DNA from 3 places in the Methylobacterium sp. GC_Met_3 genome. Region 3 is predicted to be linked to each of the others. Evidence: predicted binding sites of a transcription regulator. Region 3 holds the regulator's gene; each other region holds the start of a gene.
What was found. The regulator PhoB, encoded in region 3, activates phosphate uptake and scavenging genes when phosphate is short. The targets are predictions, from matches to a motif close to TGTCATNNANCTGTCAT.
Positions count from the first base shown of each region.

Region 1: OXS27_RS00805 (DUF465 domain-containing protein) is a predicted target of PhoB. The motif match lies at 3,972-3,988, and genes of this name have one in related genera.
Region 2: OXS27_RS19065 (ceramide glucosyltransferase) is a predicted target of PhoB. The motif match lies at 1,610-1,626, and genes of this name have one in related genera.

Region 1 covers NZ_JALNUL010000001.1:159,821-165,933, forward strand. The annotation lists gene OXS27_RS00790 (PHB depolymerase family esterase) at 1-973, opposite strand, end outside; gene OXS27_RS00795 (CopG family transcriptional regulator) at 1,048-1,467, opposite strand; gene OXS27_RS00800 (propionyl-CoA synthetase) at 1,635-3,560, opposite strand; gene OXS27_RS00805 (DUF465 domain-containing protein) at 3,776-3,958, opposite strand; gene OXS27_RS00810 (DUF465 domain-containing protein) at 4,135-4,353, shown strand; gene purE (5-(carboxyamino)imidazole ribonucleotide mutase) at 4,432-4,923, shown strand; gene OXS27_RS00820 (5-(carboxyamino)imidazole ribonucleotide synthase) at 4,946-6,055, shown strand.
Region 2 covers NZ_JALNUL010000017.1:11,236-17,348, reverse strand. The annotation lists gene OXS27_RS19070 (autotransporter domain-containing protein) at 1-1,492, shown strand, start outside; gene OXS27_RS19065 (ceramide glucosyltransferase) at 1,677-2,825, shown strand; gene OXS27_RS19060 (DUF1045 domain-containing protein) at 2,858-3,544, shown strand; gene OXS27_RS19055 (chloramphenicol acetyltransferase) at 3,537-4,172, shown strand; gene phnC (phosphonate ABC transporter ATP-binding protein) at 4,284-5,123, shown strand; gene phnD (phosphonate ABC transporter substrate-binding protein) at 5,219-6,113, shown strand, end outside.
Region 3 covers NZ_JALNUL010000005.1:204,078-210,190, forward strand. The annotation lists gene OXS27_RS10055 (aminopeptidase P family protein) at 1-172, shown strand, start outside; gene OXS27_RS10060 (protein-disulfide reductase DsbD domain-containing protein) at 279-2,435, shown strand; gene phoB (phosphate regulon transcriptional regulator PhoB) at 2,571-3,266, opposite strand; gene phoU (phosphate signaling complex protein PhoU) at 3,404-4,123, opposite strand; gene pstB (phosphate ABC transporter ATP-binding protein PstB) at 4,238-5,029, opposite strand; gene pstA (phosphate ABC transporter permease PstA) at 5,090-5,977, opposite strand; gene pstC (phosphate ABC transporter permease subunit PstC) at 5,986-6,113, opposite strand, start outside.

The DNA of each region.
Region 1 (6,113 bases), on a different contig from region 3:
CGCCGGCCTGGGCCATCACCTGATCGCCATTGGCGGCATGCACGGTGCGGTCGCCGTCGCCGTGGAACACGATGGTGGGCACCGGCTGACGGTTGGTCGCTGCGGGCCCGGCCTGCCCCTTCATCGCCGTAAGCGCACTCGGCAGGTCGCGGGCGGCCCCGCAGGCCAGCCCGGAATGGATCCCGACGGCGGCGAACAAGTCCGGGTAGGTCGCCCCCAGGATCGCCGCCGCGGCACCGCCGGCCGAGAGCCCGGCCGCATAGACCCGGGTCGGGTCCGCCGAGAACTCCGCCATCACCGCACGGGCGATGCCGGCGATGAGTTCCGGCTCCCCGCCCTCGCGGACTTGATCGCCGGCGGCGTACCAGTTCCAGCACCGCTGCATATGTGCCGACTGCGCCTGTGCCGGATAGGCAACCAGGAAGGTCTGCTCCTCGGCCAGCGCGTTCATCTGCGTGCCCGCGGCGAAATCGTCCGGATCCTGGGTGCAGCCATGCAGCATCACCACCAAGGGCAGGGCCTGACCGGTGTAGCCGCTCGGCACGTAGACCTTGTAGCGTCGGCTGCCGGCGGCGCTCGTGAACACCCGCTCCTCGAACCGCGCGCCGGGCGGGACCGCAGCCGGTGACCGGCCGCGGGATGTCGGGCGTCCCTCACGCAGCGTGCGCATCATCGCCGACAGATCGAGCTCCGGCTCCGCCGCCCTGCCCCGAGCCGGCGGGGGGGCCGTCCAGGCGCCGCCGGGGGCTTCGGGCGCCTCCATGTCGACGATCGTCTCATCGCCGCCGGCCGGACGGGGGGGCTGCCCCGGCTGACCATAGGTCCGCGCCCATTTGGTGAAGGCCGCCTTCTGCGCGCGCTGAAGCCGCGCCATCCGCTCGGCGAGGCGGTCGGTGCCGGGGCCGCCGTTCAGGGTGGGGTCGAATTTCGGCAGGTCGAGTTTGGACAGGTCGATTTTGGGAAAGCGGAACATGAGGCCGATCCTTCGAAAGGGGGACGGACAGGGCCGGACGGTTCACCCGCCTCTGCGACCGGCTGTGTGGGACGTCAGACGATCCGGTCGGCCAGGGCGGCCTTCACGGCAGGGCTCGCCTGGAAGGTGCCGAGTACCTCCACAGAGGCGATGGCGGCGCGGGCGAGTTCCGGTGTGACATCGCCCGCGATGGTGGCGAGGCCCAGGACCTGGATGTGCAGCGGGCGCCCGGCATCTCGAGCCGCTTCGAGATCGGCCCGCCCGTAATGCGCGATCCCGAGGCGGAGCTGGCGCCGGGCCACGGATTGGCGGACCGCATCGTCGTGGCGGTCGAGCTGGTTGCGCACGGCGGTGCGGATGAAGTCGGCCCGGTTGGCGTAGAAGCCGTCCCGGACCATCAGGTCGACGCGGCCCAGATCGACGAAGCCGAGATTGACCGTGATCTTCTCGCTGTCCGGCACCTTCGGCCGGGGCTCGGGTCCCGTGTTGGTCATCGCCTCGCCATCTCCAGGCCATCCGAATGGATGGTCTAGAGATGGTCACGGGCTGGCGAACCGCAAGGAGCGCCTTCCGGAAATGTCAGGGTTTCGAAACGGCGAGCCCTTTCGCGCTTGCAGGGTGGAGCCCCGACACCCCCCAAAGGGCACGCCGTTTGGGAACCCTAGTTTTCGCCGATCCCTCGGTCCTTCAGGCTCTCGCCGATCTCGTCGAGGGCCGTGGCGTCGTCGATCGTGGCGGGCATCGTCCACGGTTCGTGGTCGGCGATGCGCTTCATCGTGGCGCGCAGGATCTTGCCTGACCGGGTTTTCGGCAGCCGCGGCACGGTGAGGGCCAGCTTGAAGGCGGCCACCGGGCCGATCTCGTCGCGGACCTTGGCGACCAGTTCCCGCTCGATTGCGTCGGTCGACCGGTCGACGCCGGCCTTCAGCACCACGAAGCCGCAGGGCACCTCGCCCTTGAGCGCATCGCGGATGCCGATCACCGCGCATTCGGCCACGTCCGGATGGCCGGCCAGCACCGCTTCCATGCCGCCGGTCGAGAGCCGGTGGCCGGCGACGTTGATGATGTCGTCGGTCCGCCCGAGGACCGTGATGTAGCCGTCCGCGTCGATCATGCCGGCATCCGAGGTGTCGTAATAGCCCGGGAAGGTGGCGAGGTAGCTCGACCGCATGCGCGCGTCCGAGCCCCAGAGGGTCGGCAGGCAGCCGGGCGGCAGGGGCAGGCGGATCGCGATGGTGCCCATCGTGTCGGCCGGGACGGGCTTGCCGCCCTCGTCCAGAACCTCGACCCGGTAGCCCGGCATCGGCACGCAGGTGCTGCCGTGCTTCACCGGCAGCAGGCCGAGCCCCATCGGATTGCCGGCGATCGGCCAGCCGGTCTCGGTCTGCCACCAATGGTCGACCACCGGCCGGTTCAGCACCCGCTCGGCCCAGGCGACCGAGTCCGGATCCGCGCGCTCGCCGGCCAGGAACAGGCTGCGGAACGCGGACAGGTCGTAATCGGCGATCCGGGCGCCCTTGGAATCCTCCTTCTTGATCGCCCGTAACGCCGTCGGCGCCGTGAACAGGCACACGACGCCGTACTCGGCGACCACCCGCCAGAAGGCGCCGGCATCGGGGGTGCCCACGGGCTTGCCCTCGTACAGCACCGTCGTGCAGCCGTGCAGGAGCGGCGCATAGACGATGTAGGAATGACCGACGACCCAGCCGATGTCGGAGGCGCAGAAATAGGTCTCGCCGGGCTGCAACCCGTAGAGATTGGGCATCGACCACGCGAGGGCGACCAGATAGCCGCCCGTGTCACGCACCACGCCCTTGGGCTTGCCCGTCGTTCCGGAGGTGTAGAGGATGTAGAGCGGGTCGGTGGCGGCAACTGGCACGCAGGCCGCCCGCTGCCCCGCCGCCTCGGCGTCCGCTACGGCCTCGGCCCAGTCGCGGTCCCGCCCCGGCACAAGCGTCGCGGAGCCTTGCGGGCGCTGGAGGATCAGGCAGGCCTCGGGCTTGTGGCGCGAGGCGTCGATCGCCGCGTCGAGGAGCGGCTTGTAGACGACCACCCGGTTCGGCTCGATCCCGCACGAGGCCGCCAGTATCACCTTCGGCGCCGCATCCTCGATCCGCACCGCCAGCTCGTTCGCCGCGAACCCGCCGAACACCACCGAGTGGACCGCGCCGAGTCGGGCGCACGCCAGCATGCCGAACAAAGCCTCGGGCACCATCGGCATGTACAGGATCACCCGGTCGCCCTTGCCGACGCCGAGCCCGGCCAGGATAGCGGCCAGCGTCGACACTTCATCGCGCAACGCCCGATAGGTGATGCTGCGCTTCGTGCCGGTGACGGGGGAATCGTAGCGGATCGCCACCTGCTCGGCCCGAGCTCCGTCGGCGTGGCGGTCCACCGCGTTGTGGCAGGCGTTGAGTGACCCGTCCGGGAACCAGCGGCCGTAGGGGCCGGATTCCGGCGCAAAGGCTTGGGCGGGCGTCTGCGCCCAGTCGATCGCCTGGGCCGCATCGAGCCAGAACGCCTCCGGGTCGCGGAGCGCCGCTTCGTAGATCTCGGGATAGCGGCCCGGAAGGCTGGCATTCGTCATCGGTCGGCGTTCCCCCGCGGTCCGCTCTCCGGCGGCGGCAGCAGAGTAGCGCATTCTCATGCAGGCGCGCGACGGGGCCGCGCCCGTGAGAAACCAGCGTATGCCAAGCCGCCGAGTGGCTCTGCCTGGACCAAACGAGAACCGCCGCACCGGGGCGCCCGATGCGGCGGCGACTGTCGTGCCGGGTCTATGAACTGTGAAGACGAATCAGCGGCTCAGTGCAGGGTGTCGCCGGCCCCCCGCAGCCGGTTGATCTCGTCCTTAAGGAGGAGTTTCCGTCGCTTCAGTTCGGCGATGTGGAGGTCGTTCGCCGAAGGTCTGTGGATCGCTTCGTGAATCTCGCGCTCGAGGGCTTCGTGCTTCCGGGCGAGTTGGCTCAGATGCGTCTGCAGCGACATGAGTCGAATCTCCTGTCATCGTTTCGACACGCCAAGACTGACACAGGATGCCGCACCTGTTGAAGCGTTTTCTCCGGCTAAGCTTGGTGAAGGCTTTCCGGCATGGCTTGTCCCAGGGAAGGGCGTGACGCATGCTCTCATCGGGTGATGAGCGATCCTTTGGCCCGCAGGTGACGATGGCGGATGAGTCGGGTGAGAGCGCGCAGTCGGAACTCGAGGCCGAACTGGCCCGGTTGCGCGAGGAGCACCGGGATCTCGACAGCGCCATCGAGGCGCTGGAGCGGAGCGTCGCCGGTGATCAGCTGCAGATCCAGCGCCTGAAGAAGCGCAAGCTGACCCTGCGCGACCGGATCTACCACATCGAGGACGCGATTACGCCGGACATCATCGCCTGATGCCAGTGGACGCCGTCCGGCGCAGCCTTGCCGCAGGGTCGCCGCGCCTGTAAGCGCCCTCTTTTGCCGGGATCAACGATGGTGTCGCCTCCGGTTGCGATCATCATGGGCAGCCAGTCCGACTGGGCGACCATGCGGCACGCCGCCGAGACGCTCGACGCGCTCGCCGTGCCCTACGACGCGCGCATCGTGTCGGCCCACCGCACCCCGGATCGGCTCGTGGCCTTCGCCAAGGGCGCGGTCGCGGCCGGTCTCAAGGTCGTGATCGCGGGGGCGGGCGGCGCCGCGCACCTGCCCGGCATGGCGGCGGCGATGACCCGCCTGCCGGTCTTCGGCGTGCCGGTGGAATCGAAGGCGCTTTCCGGCCAAGACAGCCTGCTGTCGATCGTGCAGATGCCGGCCGGAATTCCCGTGGGGACCCTGGCGATCGGCCGGGCCGGGGCGGTCAACGCGGCGTTGCTGGCCGCATCGGTGCTGGCGCTCTCCGACCCGGGTCTGGCGGAGCGTCTCGAAGCGTGGCGCGCGGCCCAGACCGCCTCGGTGGCCGAGCGGCCGGAGACGGAAGCGTAATCGTGACGGACGAGTTTTTCGCGTGACGGACAAGACCCTCGGCCCCGGCTCCACGCTCGGCATCGTCGGTGGTGGGCAACTCGGGCGCATGATCGCGCTCGCGGCGGCGAATTACGGGCTCAAGGTGCACGTCTACGCCCCCGACCGCGACAGCCCCGCCTTCGATGTCGCCGCCCGCACCACCTGCGCGGCCTATGACGATCCGCAAGCGCTGGCGGATTTCGCGCGCAGCGTCGATGTCGTCACCTACGAGTTCGAGAACATCCCGCACGCCACCGCCGACATCCTGGCCCGGCACGCCCCCCTGCACCCGAACGCGCATGCGCTGTCCACCACGCAGGACCGCCTATCGGAAAAAGAGTTCATCAATGGGCTCGGCATCCCGACCGCGCCGTTCCAGGCCGTCGACACGCCCGACGATCTCAACCGGGCGATCGCCACGATCGGCCTGCCGGCCGTGCTCAAGACCCGCCGATTCGGCTATGACGGCAAGGGCCAACGCATTTTGCGGGAGCGATCCGAAGGTGACCGCAACGCCCTGTTCGCCGAGTTCGGCGGCGCGCCGCTGATCCTCGAGGGCTTCGTGCCGTTCGAGCGCGAAGTCTCGGTGGTGGGCGCCCGCGCGCACGACGGCAGCTTCGCGGCCTTCGACCTGTGCGAGAACGAGCACCGCGACCACATCCTGGCCCTGACCCGGGTGCCGGCCCCCGGCCTGACGCCCGAGACCGGCCGCGCCGCGCTCGATATCGCCAAGCGCATCGCCGACGCGCTCGATTATGTCGGTGTGCTCGCCGTCGAGATGTTCCTGGTGCGGGAGGACGGCGTCGAGCGCCTCGTGGTCAACGAGATCGCGCCGCGGGTCCATAATTCCGGCCACTGGACCATCGAGGGCGCGCGGACCTCGCAATTCGCCCAGCATGTCCGGGCGGTCTGCGGCTGGCCGCTCGGCGATCCGGCGCGGACCGGCGGCCTGCCGGTGGAGATGCGCAACCTGATCGGCGCCCAGGCCGACGACTGGCATGCGCTGCTGGCCGAGCCCGGCGCTCACCTGCACCTCTACGGCAAGGGCGAGGCCCGGCCCGGCCGGAAGATGGGGCACGTCACCCGCCTGGGATCCGAACCGGTCGGCTGAGGCCTCAAAGGCACACCCCTGCCGCTGCGTGCCGGCCTGAGCGCCTGCCGCGGGGCCG
Region 2 (6,113 bases), on a different contig from region 3:
CCGGGTCGAGGCCAACGCCGCCGGACAGGCCGACCGGATCACCGCCGCGGGCGTCGCCGCGCTCGGCGGCGGCACCGTGCAGGTGCTGGCCGCCTCGGGCAGCTACAATCCACGCACCACCTACACGATCCTGTCGGCCACGGGCGGCGTGTCGGGCCAGTTCGCGGGCGTCACGTCGAACCTTGCCTTCCTCAGCCCGGGCCTGCGCTACCTGCCCAACGAAGTCGACCTGACGCTCACCCGCAACGACGTGCCGTTCTCCGCCAGCGCCACCAGCCGAAACGGCAGCGCGGCGGCCAACGCCGTCCAGGCGATCGGCCCCGGCCGGCTCACCGATGCGGCTGTGGGCTTCACCACCGGCGAGGCGGAGAGCGGCTTCCGGGCGCTCGCGGGCGACATCCACGCCAGCACCGTCTCCACCGCCTACGAGACCGCCTTCTTCGTGCGCGAGGCCGTGCTCGACCGGCTGCGCTGGGGCGATCCCGGCACAGGGCTCGACTACGGCACCCTGCCGGCCGCCTACACGGCCGACCTGCCCGGCCGGGCTCCGGTGGTGGCGAACGTGCCGGTGCGCACCCTCGACCCGCAGGTATTCGGGCTGTGGGGCCAGGGGTTCGGCGCGTTCGGCACGGCCGATGGCGGCGGCAACGCGTTCGACCTCGACCGGCAGATTGCGGGCTTCGCGGCGGGCGCGGACATACGCTTGGCCAACGGGCTGCGCTTCGGCGTGGTCGGCGGCTACACCGAGGCGTATCTCGACAGCGCCGGCCGGGTCGGCGGCCAGAGCCGGGCGGAGAGCGCCACGCTCAAGAGCGGGTTCGGCGGCGTGTACGGTGGGTATGAGGTCGGCCCGCTGTCGCTGCGGCTGGGTGCGATCTACGCCGACACGGATGCGCGCACCCGCCGGGCGGTGCTGTACGGGCTGTCCGACACGCTGAGCGGGCACGGTGGCGGCTACACCGTGCAGGGCTTCGGCGAGATCGGCTGGAAGATCCCGCTGGGCGCGCCTGCGGTGGCGGCCCTGGTGTCGAAGGACGGGGCCGCGGTCGCGGTTCAGCCGACGGCGACTTATGTCGAGCCGTTCGTGGGTGGGGCCTATGTCGGGATCCGGCGGGACGGGTTTACCGAGGCCGGAGGCGCGGCGGCGCTGGTGAGCTTTGCCCGGGACTACGATCTGGGCGCGGTGACGGCGGGCGTGCGGGCGCAGACGAACCTGGATCTGGGTCTGGGCCTGCCGGTGACGCTGCGGGGCTTGGTCGGCTACCGGCGCGCGTTCGGCGACGTGGTGCCGACTGCGCTGCTGCGCTTCGGTGCCGGCGGCCCGGCGTTCCTGAGCGCGGGCGTCCCGATCGACCGGGACGCGCTGGTGGCGCAGGTCGGGCTCGATCTGGCGGTGGCGCCGAACGTGACGCTCGGCGTGGCCTATACCGGCCAGACCGGCAGCCGCGCGCAGGATCAGGCCGTGAAGGGCAACTTCACCCTCCGGTTCTGAGGACCTGTCCGACGGGAGCGCGGATGGCGCCCGTCCTGGTTTCGAAAGGGCTGAGCCCTTTGGAAACCCGGGACCCCGGGGCGCGCCGGACTGCAGGATTCCGATCCATCCCGCGCGTGTCACACGACTGACGCGGTCCGGCCGTTAGCGACCGGGCCGCGCACGATGCTGAACGGGGACCCGCATGATTGACGCCACGGTGCCGGCTCTCGCCCTCGGCGCGCTTCTGTCCCTCGTCCAAATCGGCAGCATCGCCATCGCGGCCCGGCGCCTTGGCAGGATCCACGGGCCGTCGCGGTTTCCGGCAGGGGCGCCCGTCTCCCTGGTCCGCCCGCTGCGCGGCCTGGAAGCCTACAGCGAGGAGATGCTCACCCGGAGCTTCCGCCTCGACTATCCCGCCTACGAGCTGATCTTCTGCGTGGCCGACCCGGCCGATCCGATCGTGCCCCTGGTCGAGCGCCTGATCGCCGCCCACCCCCGGGTTCCGGCCCGCCTGATCCTCGGCGACGAGCGCGTCAGCGACAATCCGAAGCTGAACAACTGTCTGCGCGGCTGGCGCGCCGCCGCGCACGAGTGGGTGGTGCTGGCCGATTCCAACGTGGCCATGCCGCCGGATTACCTCCAGCGCCTTCAGGCGGCGTGGCGCGACGACACCGGTCTCGTCTGCTCGACCCCCGTGGGCGCCCGCCCGGGCAGCTTCATGGCCGAGGTGGAATGCGCCTTCCTCAACACCCTCCAGGCGCGCTGGCAATACGCCGCCGAGGCGTTCGGCCTGGGCTTCGCGCAGGGCAAGAGCATGCTCTGGCACAAGCCGTTCCTGGAAGCGCACGGTGGGCTCCAGGCGCTCGCCGCCGAGATCGCCGAGGACGCGGCCGCCACCAAGCTCGTGCGGGCCGCCGGCAAGCGCGTCCACCTCGTGGCGAGCCCGTTCGAGCAGCCGCTGGGCCCGCGCGGCTTCCGGGAGGTCTGGGCGCGGCAGCTGCGCTGGGCTCGGCTGCGGCGTGTGACCTTCCCGCTGTTCTTCGCCCCCGAGATCGGCAGCGGCGTCCTGCTGCCGGCGCTGCTGCTGGCGCTCTGGGCCGGCAGCCTTGGCGGGGTCGTCGGCGCTGCATGCCTCGCGGCCCTGTGCTATGCCGCCGAGGTCGGGCTCGCGATCCGCGCCGGCTGGCAGCGCGCCCCCCGCATGCTGGCGGCCTTCCTGGTGCGCGACGCCCTGATCCCGGCGATCTGGCTGGGCGCCTGGGTGCAGCGCGCGATCGTGTGGCGTGGCAACGCCATGGATGTTCGCCCGCGCCGGGCCGCCGAGGCGCGGACCTATGCGCCGACGGCCTGATTGCGGTCGCCCCGCGCTCCGGAGGTGAAGACGTGACGCGCCGCTACGCCTTGTATTGGCTGCCCGCCCCGGGCTCCCCCCTGGAGGCCTTCGGCCGGAGCGTGCTCGGGTACGACACCATCTCCGGGGAGGCGGTCGCACACCCAGCGGGACTGCGCGAACTCGCCGCCGTCAACGCGGGCGCCCGGGTCTACGGTTTTCACGCGACGCTCAAGGCGCCGATGCGCCTCGCGCCGGGGGTGACGGAGGCCGATCTTGTCGTCGCCGCCCGCGGCCTCGCGACCCCGCACCCGCCGGTCGTGCTCGGGCCGCTGCGCGTCGCGGCGCTCGGACGGTTCCTCGCCCTGGTGCCGGAGGTGCCGCCGCCGGAACTCGGCCTGCTCGCGGCGGAATGCGTCGCGGCCCTCGATCCCCTGCGGGCGCCCCTCACCGAGGCCGAGCGCGCCAAGCGCCGGCCGGAGCGCCTGGATCCGCGCGCCCGTGCCCTGCTCGACCGCTGGGGCTATCCGCACGTGTTCGAAGCCTTCCGCTTCCACATGACCCTGACCGATGCCCTGCCGGAGCCCGATCGCGACGGCTGGTACCGCCGCCTCGCCGAGGCCTACGCCGCCTCGGGCGCGGAACCGGTGACAATCGACGCGATCTGCCTTCTGACCCAGGATGCGGGCGGGCCGTTCCGGCTCCTGGCGCGCCTGCCCTTCGGTGCGTCCCATGGCTGAGGTTCCCAAGGCTTCCCCGCACCTCGGCCTCGAACCCGCGGTCGACGCCAGCGCCCGGGTCGAATCCTGCCGACTCGGCCACTACACCGAGATCGGCGCCCGGACCCGCCTGACCGAGACGAGCCTGGACGATTATTCCTACATCGGCCAGGACGGCGAGGTGATCTACACGACGATCGGCAAGTTCTGCTCGATCGCCGCCAGCGTGCGGATCAACCCGGGCAATCACCCGATGGAGCGCGCCTCGCAGGCCCACTTCACCTATCGGGCGCGCGCCTATTGGCCCGAGGAAGCGGACGAGGCCGCCTACTTCGACCGGCGCCGGGCGAGCCCCGTCACGATCGGCCACGATGTCTGGATCGGCCACGGCGTGGTGGTCCTGCCCGGCCGAACCATCGGCACCGGTGCGGTGGTGGGGGCGGGCGCGATCGTCACGCGCGACGTCGCCCCCTACGCGATCGTGGTCGGCAACCCGGCCCGGCCGGTCCGGCGCCGGTTCCCCGAGGATATCGCCGCGCGGCTGGAGCGCCTCGCGTGGTGGGACTGGGACCACGAACGCCTGCGCCGTGCGCTTCCGGATTTCCGCGCCCTGTCGATCGAAGCATTCCTCGATCGATACGAAACGTGAGGCCGCTATCGGGTAGATATCCTGCGCCGGCAAACAACATCAAAATGTATTCGTCATCCAATCGTCGCGTAAGCGGCGTTTAGCTGCGGCTATTCCGCAGCGGATGGATGCATGCTCGTCATCGAGGATCTTACGCGCCAGTACGGTGACCGGCGTGCCGTGGACGGCGTCACGTTGCGAATCGAGCCGGGCAGCTTCGTCGGTGTGATCGGCCGGTCCGGCGCCGGCAAGTCGACGTTGCTGCGGCTGATCAACCGGCTGGCGGACGCGAGTTCGGGCCGTATCCTCCACGACGGGCGCGACGTCACAGCCCTGAAGGGTCGGCATCTGCGGGAGTGGCGCACGCGCTGCGCCATGATCTTCCAGCAGTTCAATCTCGTCGGACGCCTCGATGTGATGACCAACGTGCTGATGGGGCGGCTCAGCCACGTGCCGAGCCCTCGGGCCTTGCTGCGCCTGTGGTCCGATGAGGACCGGGCAATGGCGCTCGCCGCCCTGGAGAGCTTCGACATGGGCGAGTTCGCCGGCCAGCGGGCCGACGGACTGTCGGGCGGCCAGCAGCAGCGCGTGGCGATCGCCCGCGCCCTCGTGCAGGAGCCGCAGATCCTGCTGGCCGATGAGCCGGTGGCCTCCCTCGACCCGCGCAACACCCGCCTCGTGATGGACGCGCTCGCCGAGGTGAACCGGCGCTACGGCATCACGGTGCTGTGCAACCTGCACTCGCTCGACTTGGCTCGCGCCTATTGCGACCGCCTCGTCGGACTCGCCGACGGCCGCGTGGTGTTCGAGGGCGGCCCGTTCGACCTGACCGAGGATGTGGCGCGCCGGCTCTACGGGCTGGAGGCTGGCGAGGTGCTGGACGATTCGGCCCAGCGGGAGGCGGAGCAGCGGGCGGCGCTGCCGGGTCGCGTTCCGGCTCGGCCGATCCGCGAGGCCGCCATCGGCGCCTGAATCGGGCCCCGGCCCCAAAACAAACGACAGATCGGGAAACGCCCGGCCGACCCAGAGGGCGGCCGAAGCCCGCACCAACGCCGAAGGACCGTACGATGATCACCCGACGCACCCTCGCCGCCGCCGCGGCGGCCCTCGCCCTGCTCGGCCTGCCTGCCGCCGCCGAGGACTGGAAGGCCAAGTATCCCGAGCTGACGCTGGCGGTCATCCCGGTGGAGAACGCGAGCGGCACCGTCGACCGCTACACGCCGCTGGCGGGTTATCTCACCAAGGCGCTCGGCGTGCCGGTGAAGCTGCGGGTGGCGAGCGATTACGCCGCGGTGATCGAGGGCCAGCGGGCCGGCAACATCCAGATCGGGTATTACGGCGCCGCCTCGCTCTCCCGCGCCGTCATGACCGGCGTGAAGATCGAGCCGGTCGCGAGCCCGAAGCACGAGACCGGCATCTCGGGCTACTATTCCGTGGTCTACGTGCTGGCTTCGAGCCCCTACAAGACGGTCGCGGATCTCAAGGACAAGAACCTCGCCCTGGTCGATCCGAACTCGACCTCGGGCAATCAGGCGCCGCGCTTCTTCCTGCGGCGGGCCGGCTACGATGTGGACAAGTTCTTCGGCAAGGTCTTCTTCGCCGGAAGTCACGAGAACGCCGTGCTGGCGCTGACCCAGGGCACCGCCGACGCGGCGGCGAATTTCTGGAATTCCGAGGCCGACAACAATCTCGCGCGCATGCTGACCAAGGGCATCGTCAAGGATGCCCAGGGGCGGTCGATGACGAAGGACGACTTCCGGACCGTGTTCAAGTCCGATCTCCTGCCGGGGGATGCCTACGCCGTGCTGTCCAGCCTGCCGGACGACCTGAAGACCAAGATCCGCGACGCGCTCCTCGCCCTGCCGACCGCCGACAAGGCGGCCTTCGACCGGCTGTCGGACGGCAAGGATCTCGGCATCATCCCGGCGACGATCCAGGACTACCAGCCGGTCATCGACATGC
Region 3 (6,113 bases):
GTTGACGCTGGCGCCCTACGATCGGAATCTGATCCAGACCGAGCTGCTCGAACCGGGGGAGCGCGCCTGGATCGACGCCTACCATGCCCGAGTCCGCGAGGCCCTGTCGCCGGAACTCGATGCCGGAGCGCGCGACTGGCTGGCACGCGCCACGGCGCCGCTGCCCGGTTGAGGCCGCGACGCGCGACCGCCACACCCCTTCGTGGTAAGCGCGTCGTCACGGAACAGCCCGAACGCCGGGCCTGAAACCGCGGCCGCCCGGCGCGCGAAGGGACAGCATGATCCGCCGCCTTGTCCTCCCGATCCTGGTCCTCGCCGCGAGCCTGTCGGCGGCTCTGGCGCAGGGCCTGCGCACGCCGCCGGATCTTGTGCGGTCGAGCCTCGTGGCCGAGGCCGCCGCGGTGGCGGGGGCGCAGCCCTTCACCCTTGCCGTGCGGATGCAGGTGAAGCCCGGCTGGCACGTCTACTGGCGCAACCCGGGGGATTCGGGCCTACCGCCCGAGGTGACCTGGACCCTGCCGGCCGGCTTCAACGCCGGGGCGCTCCAGTGGCCGGCGCCGGAGCGGATCCCGATCGCGACGCTGATGAACTACGGCTACGAGGGTGAGGTCACGCTCCTCGTCCCCGTGACGCCGCCTCCGAGCCTCGATCCGGCCAACCCGGTGCAGATTCAGGCCAAACTGACCTACCTCGTCTGCGAGACCGAGTGCGTGCCGGGCTCCGCGGATCTCGCCCTCACCTTGCCGGTGGGCGAGCCGCGTCCCGACCCGGACAACGCAGTCCTGTTCGTCCGCGCCCGGGCCGCCCTCCCCACCCCTGCGCTCTGGCCGCTGAGCCTGTCGAGCCAGGGCGACACCCTGCAGCTCGATTTCGCGGCGTCGGGGCTCAAGCCCGACACGATCCGGAACGCCGCCTACTTCCCGTATGCCGAGACCGCGATCGACAACGCGGCCGCGCAGCTGATGGCGGTCGACGGCACCGGGCTGCACCTCACCGTCGCGCGGAGCAGCCCGACCGAAGCGGCGCCCACGGCCCTTCCGGGTGTGCTGACCCTGGACGAGGTGACGGAATCCGGCAGCCGCCGCCTCGCCTTCGCGTATGGCGACGAGCCGGTGCTTCCGACCGCGACCGCTCCGCCGGACCCCGTTGCGGCGAGTCCGACCGGGGCCGCCGCGCCCGAGTTCGATCTGCTGACGTTTGCCGCGGCCGCCGCCTTCGCCTTTCTCGGCGGCCTCATCCTCAACCTGATGCCCTGCGTCTTCCCCGTCCTGTCGATCAAGGTGTTGAGCCTCGTGCGGCATGCGGGCGAGGGTCCGGCCCGCCTGCGCCTGCACGGCTTCGCCTATACGGCCGGCGTGTTGGCGAGTTTCCTTGGTCTGGCTGGAGTGCTCATCGCCCTGAAGGGCGGAGGGGCGGCGATCGGCTGGGGGTTCCAGCTGCAATCGCCCCTGGTCGTGGCCGGGCTCGCCTATTTGCTCTTCGCGATGGGCCTGAACCTGTCCGGCGTGGTCGAGGTCGGAGGACGGCTCGCGGGTGTCGGCGATCGCCTGGCCCGACGGTCTGGCCTGAGTGGGTCGTTCTTCACGGGCGTGCTGGCCACGCTGGTGGCGACGCCCTGCACGGCGCCGTTCATGGGCTCGGCAGTCGGCTTCGCGCTGACCCAGAGCGCAGCCGTGGCGCTTGCTGTGTTCGCGAGCCTCGGGCTCGGCCTCGCTCTGCCGTTCTTGGCTCTCACTCTCTGGCCCCCGGCCCTCCGGGCGCTGCCGCGGCCGGGTGCCTGGATGGAGACGCTCAAGCAGGTGCTCGCCTTCCCGGTTTACGCCACCGTGGCCTGGCTGGTCTGGGTCCTGGCGCAGCAGGTCGATCCGCGCGGCCTTCTGGCGGCCCTGATCGGCCTCGTGCTGGTGGGTTTCTCTGCTTGGGCCTGGGAGCGCGGGCGCGCCGCCGCCCCCGGGGCACGCCGGATCGCGCAGGTCAGTGCGGCGCTCGCCCTGATCGCCGTGGTGGCCCTCGTGTCCACCCTCCCACAGGACCGTGCCACGCCGACTGCGCAGGCCGCCGCCGGCGGGATCGAGCCGTTCACGCAGGCCCGCCTCGACGCTCTGGCGGCTGCGCACAAGCCGGCCTTCGTCAACATGACCGCCGCGTGGTGCATCACCTGCGCGGTCAACGAGACGACCTCCCTGTCCACGAAGGCCGTGCGGGCCGCGTTGGCCGAGCGGGGCATCACCTATCTGAAGGGTGACTGGACCAACCAGAACCCTGAGATCACGCGCCTTTTGGAGAAGCACGGCCGGAGTGGTGTTCCGCTCTACCTGCTCTACAAAGGTGCCGGTGAGCCCCAGGTGCTGCCCCAGATCCTCACCGAGGGCACGGTGCTCCAGGCTCTGGCCTCCGTGCCGGCCGCTAACCGGAGCGCTGCGCTCATCCGCTGATCGGGGTTCCCAAAGGGCGGCTGCCCTTTGGCAGGGTGTCGGGGCGGAGCCCTGACGCTCGGGCTTCGTCCAACATCAGGGCTCTGCCCTGCACCCGCAAAAGGTCTCGACCTTTTGAAACCGGGACTTGGCGACTCAGGCTTCGAGGGAGAAGGTTTCGTCGAAGGCGTAGCCGGAACCGCGCACCGTGCGGATCGGATCGGTCTGGCGTGGGCCATTCAGCGCCTTGCGCAGGCGTCCGACATGGACGTCGACGGTGCGCTCGTCGATGTAGACGTCGTGACCCCAGACCCCGTCGAGAAGCTGCTCGCGGGAGAAGACCCGGCCCGGGGCCAGCATCAGGAATTCGAGCAGCCGGAACTCCGTGGGGCCGAGGTGCAGCTCCTCGCCGGCCCGACGCACCCGATGGCCGGTGCGGTCCAGTTCGAGGTCGCCGGCGGCCAGACGATCGGAAACATGGGCCGGTTTGGCCCGGCGCAGGAGCGCGCGGATGCGGGCGAGCAGTTCCGGAACCGAGAACGGCTTGACGATGTAATCGTCCGCGCCCGTCCCGAGACCGCGGATCCGGTCACCTTCTTCGCCCCGGGCGGTCAGCATGATCACCGGCAGCCGCTCGGTCTCCCGCCGGGCCCGGATTCGGCGGCAAAGCTCGATTCCGGACAGGCCGGGCAGCATCCAGTCGAGCAGGACCAGGTCGGGCATGCGCTCGGCCAGGAGCAGTTCCGCATCGTCGCCCCTTGCCGCTGAATCCACCAGGAAGCCCTCGGCTTCCAAGTTGTAGCGCAGCAGCGTGGTCAATGCCTCCTCGTCCTCGACGATCAGGACTTGCATACTCACCTTCGATGACCCGTTCTCGCGGCGGACGCGGCAATGGTGCCGGAGGCTCCGCCCAGCCTCAACCCAAACCGACCGTCACGGCGGCGACGCCCCCAGGGACGCCCCCAGGATCCTGCGCTCCGGGAAGCGCTTCACGGCGCCAGCCCCCCATCCACCGTCACGTAGTTCGACGCATCGTTCTTCGGTCGCTCGCCGGCGAGCGTCTCGCCCGTGGCGAGGTAGTGGATCGTCTCGGCGATATTGGTCGTGTGATCGCCGATGCGCTCGACGTTCTTGGCGCAGAACAAAAGGTGCGTGCAGAACGAGATGTTGCGCGGATCCTCCATCATGTAGGTCAGGAGCTCGCGGAACAGGGAATTGTACAGCGCGTCGATCTCGCCGTCGCGTTCCCACACGTCGTGGGCCGCCTCGATATCGCGGCTCGCATAGGCGTCCAGCACGTCCTTCAGCTGGCCCTCCGCGAGGTCGCTCATGTGGCGCACGCCAAGCACGATCTTCTGCGCCGGCGCCTGATCGGAGATCGCCACGACGCGCTTGGCCACGTTCTTGGCGAGATCGCCGATCCGCTCCAGGTCGCCGGAGACGCGGATCGCCGAGATGGTCTCGCGCAGGTCGATCGCCAGGGGCTGCCGCCGGGCGATCAGCAGGACGGAGCGCTCCTCGATGTCCCTCTGGAGGGCGTCCAGGCGCTTGTCGGCGAGGATCACCGCCTGGGCGAGCCCGTCGTCGCGGCGCACTAGGGCGTCGGTCGCCTCAGTGGTCATCTTCTCCGCCACGCCGCCCATCTCCGAGATCGAGCGACGGAGGTTTTCGAGATCGGTGTCGTAGGAGGTAACGATATGGCCGGGCATGAGTGGATCCTTCGATGGGGGCCAGGACGTGCGATCCCACCCGGTTGCCGCGATCCCGCCCGGCCGCCGCGGCGCCCGGGTCGCGATGGCGCGGAAACCGGTCTTCGAAACAGCTTAGCCGAAGCGGCCGGTGATATAGTCCTGCGTGCGCCGCTCGGTCGGGTTCATGAACATTTTTTCGGTTTGTGAGAATTCAATCAGCTCGCCGAGATACATGAAGGCGGTGAACTGCGAGATGCGCGCCGCCTGCTGCATGTTGTGCGTGACGATCGCGATGGTGAATTCGTCGCGCAGCTGCTCGATCAGCTCCTCGATCCGGCCCGTCGAGATCGGGTCCAGCGCCGAGGTCGGCTCGTCGAACAGGATCACCTCCGGGCGCTGGGCTACGGTGCGGGCGATGCACAGACGCTGCTGCTGCCCCCCCGACAGACCCATGCCGGACTGCTTGAGCTTGTCCTTGACCTCGTCCCAGAGCGCCGCCTTGCGCAGCGACGCCTCGACCCGGTCGTCGAGCTCCGATTTCGGCAGCTTCTCGTAGAGGCGGATGCCGAAGGCGACGTTGTCGTAGATCGACATCGGGAAGGGCGTCGGCTTCTGGAACACCATACCGACCCGGGCGCGGAGATCGTTGAGATCGACCTTCGAATCCAGGATGTTGACGCCGTCCAGCAGGATCTCGCCCTCGGCGCGCTGCTCCGGATAGAGGCTGTAGATCCGGTTGAAGGTGCGCAGCAGCGTCGACTTCCCGCAGCCCGACGGGCCGATCAGGGCGGTCACCTGCCGATCATGGAAGTTGAGGTTGATGTCCTTCAGGCCGTGGAACTGGCCATAGTAGAAGTTCAGCCCCTTCACGGCGATCCGGACGGGCGCCTTGGTGTCGGCACCGGCCTTGGCGGAAGGCTGCATAAGGGGCTCGGCGGCGGTCGCTGCAGCATGGCTCATCGGGCTAATCCTTCGGCTCGCGCTTCAGCGGGCACGCTGCGGCTTGATCACCAAGCGGGCGATCACGGAGAGGGCGAGGATGGTCATGGTGATCAGGAGCGCTCCGGCCCAGGCCAATTGCTGCCAGTTGGCATAGGGCGAGAGCGCGAACTGGTAGATCATCACCGGCAGGTTCGGGACGCCACCCATGAGGTCGGGGCTGAACCAGCTGTTGTTGTTGAGGGCGGTGAACAGGAGCGGCGCGGTCTCGCCGGCGATGCGGGCCAGCGCCAGGATGATACCCGTCACGATGCCGGCCGAGGCGGCGCGCCAGCTGACCTTCATGATCACCATGGAGGGCGGAGCGCCGAGCGCCGCGCCGGCCTCGCGCAGGGTGCCCGGCACGAGGCTCAGCATGTCCTCGGTGGTCCGCACGATCACCGGCGTGGCGATGATCGCGAGCGCGATGCCGCCGGCCCAGCCGGAATAGCTGCCCATGGGCCGCACCATCAGCGTGTAGACGAACAGGCCGATCAGGATCGACGGCGCCGAGAGCAGGATGTCGTTGAGGAAGCGGATCAGGACGGCCAGCTTCGAGGTCCGGCCGTATTCCGCCAGGAAGGTCCCGGCCATCACGCCGACCGGGGTCGCGATGACGATGCCGATCGTGGTCAGGATCAGGCTGCCCAGCACCGCGTTGGCGATGCCGCCACCCTCGCTGCCCGGACCCGGGGTCGGTTGCGTCAGCAGCGTCGGCGTGAAGCCGCGCACGCCTTCGACGATCAGCATCAGCAGGATCGAGCCGAGCACGATGATGCCGAGCAGCGTGGCGAAGGCGCAGAAGCCGCGGAGTATGGCGTCCGCCCGGCGCCGGCCGGGGCGGACCCGGCTCTGCACGAGCGGCGGCGCAGCGAGTGTGTTGATCGCGTCCATGGGGCTCCTCAAGCAACCCGCACGCGTGACGTCAGGATTCGCGCGGCGATCAGGACGATGAAGGTGATGACGAACAGGATGCAGCCGAGCGCCATCAGGGCGTTGAGCTGCATGCCGTCCGCCTCGTTGAATTCGT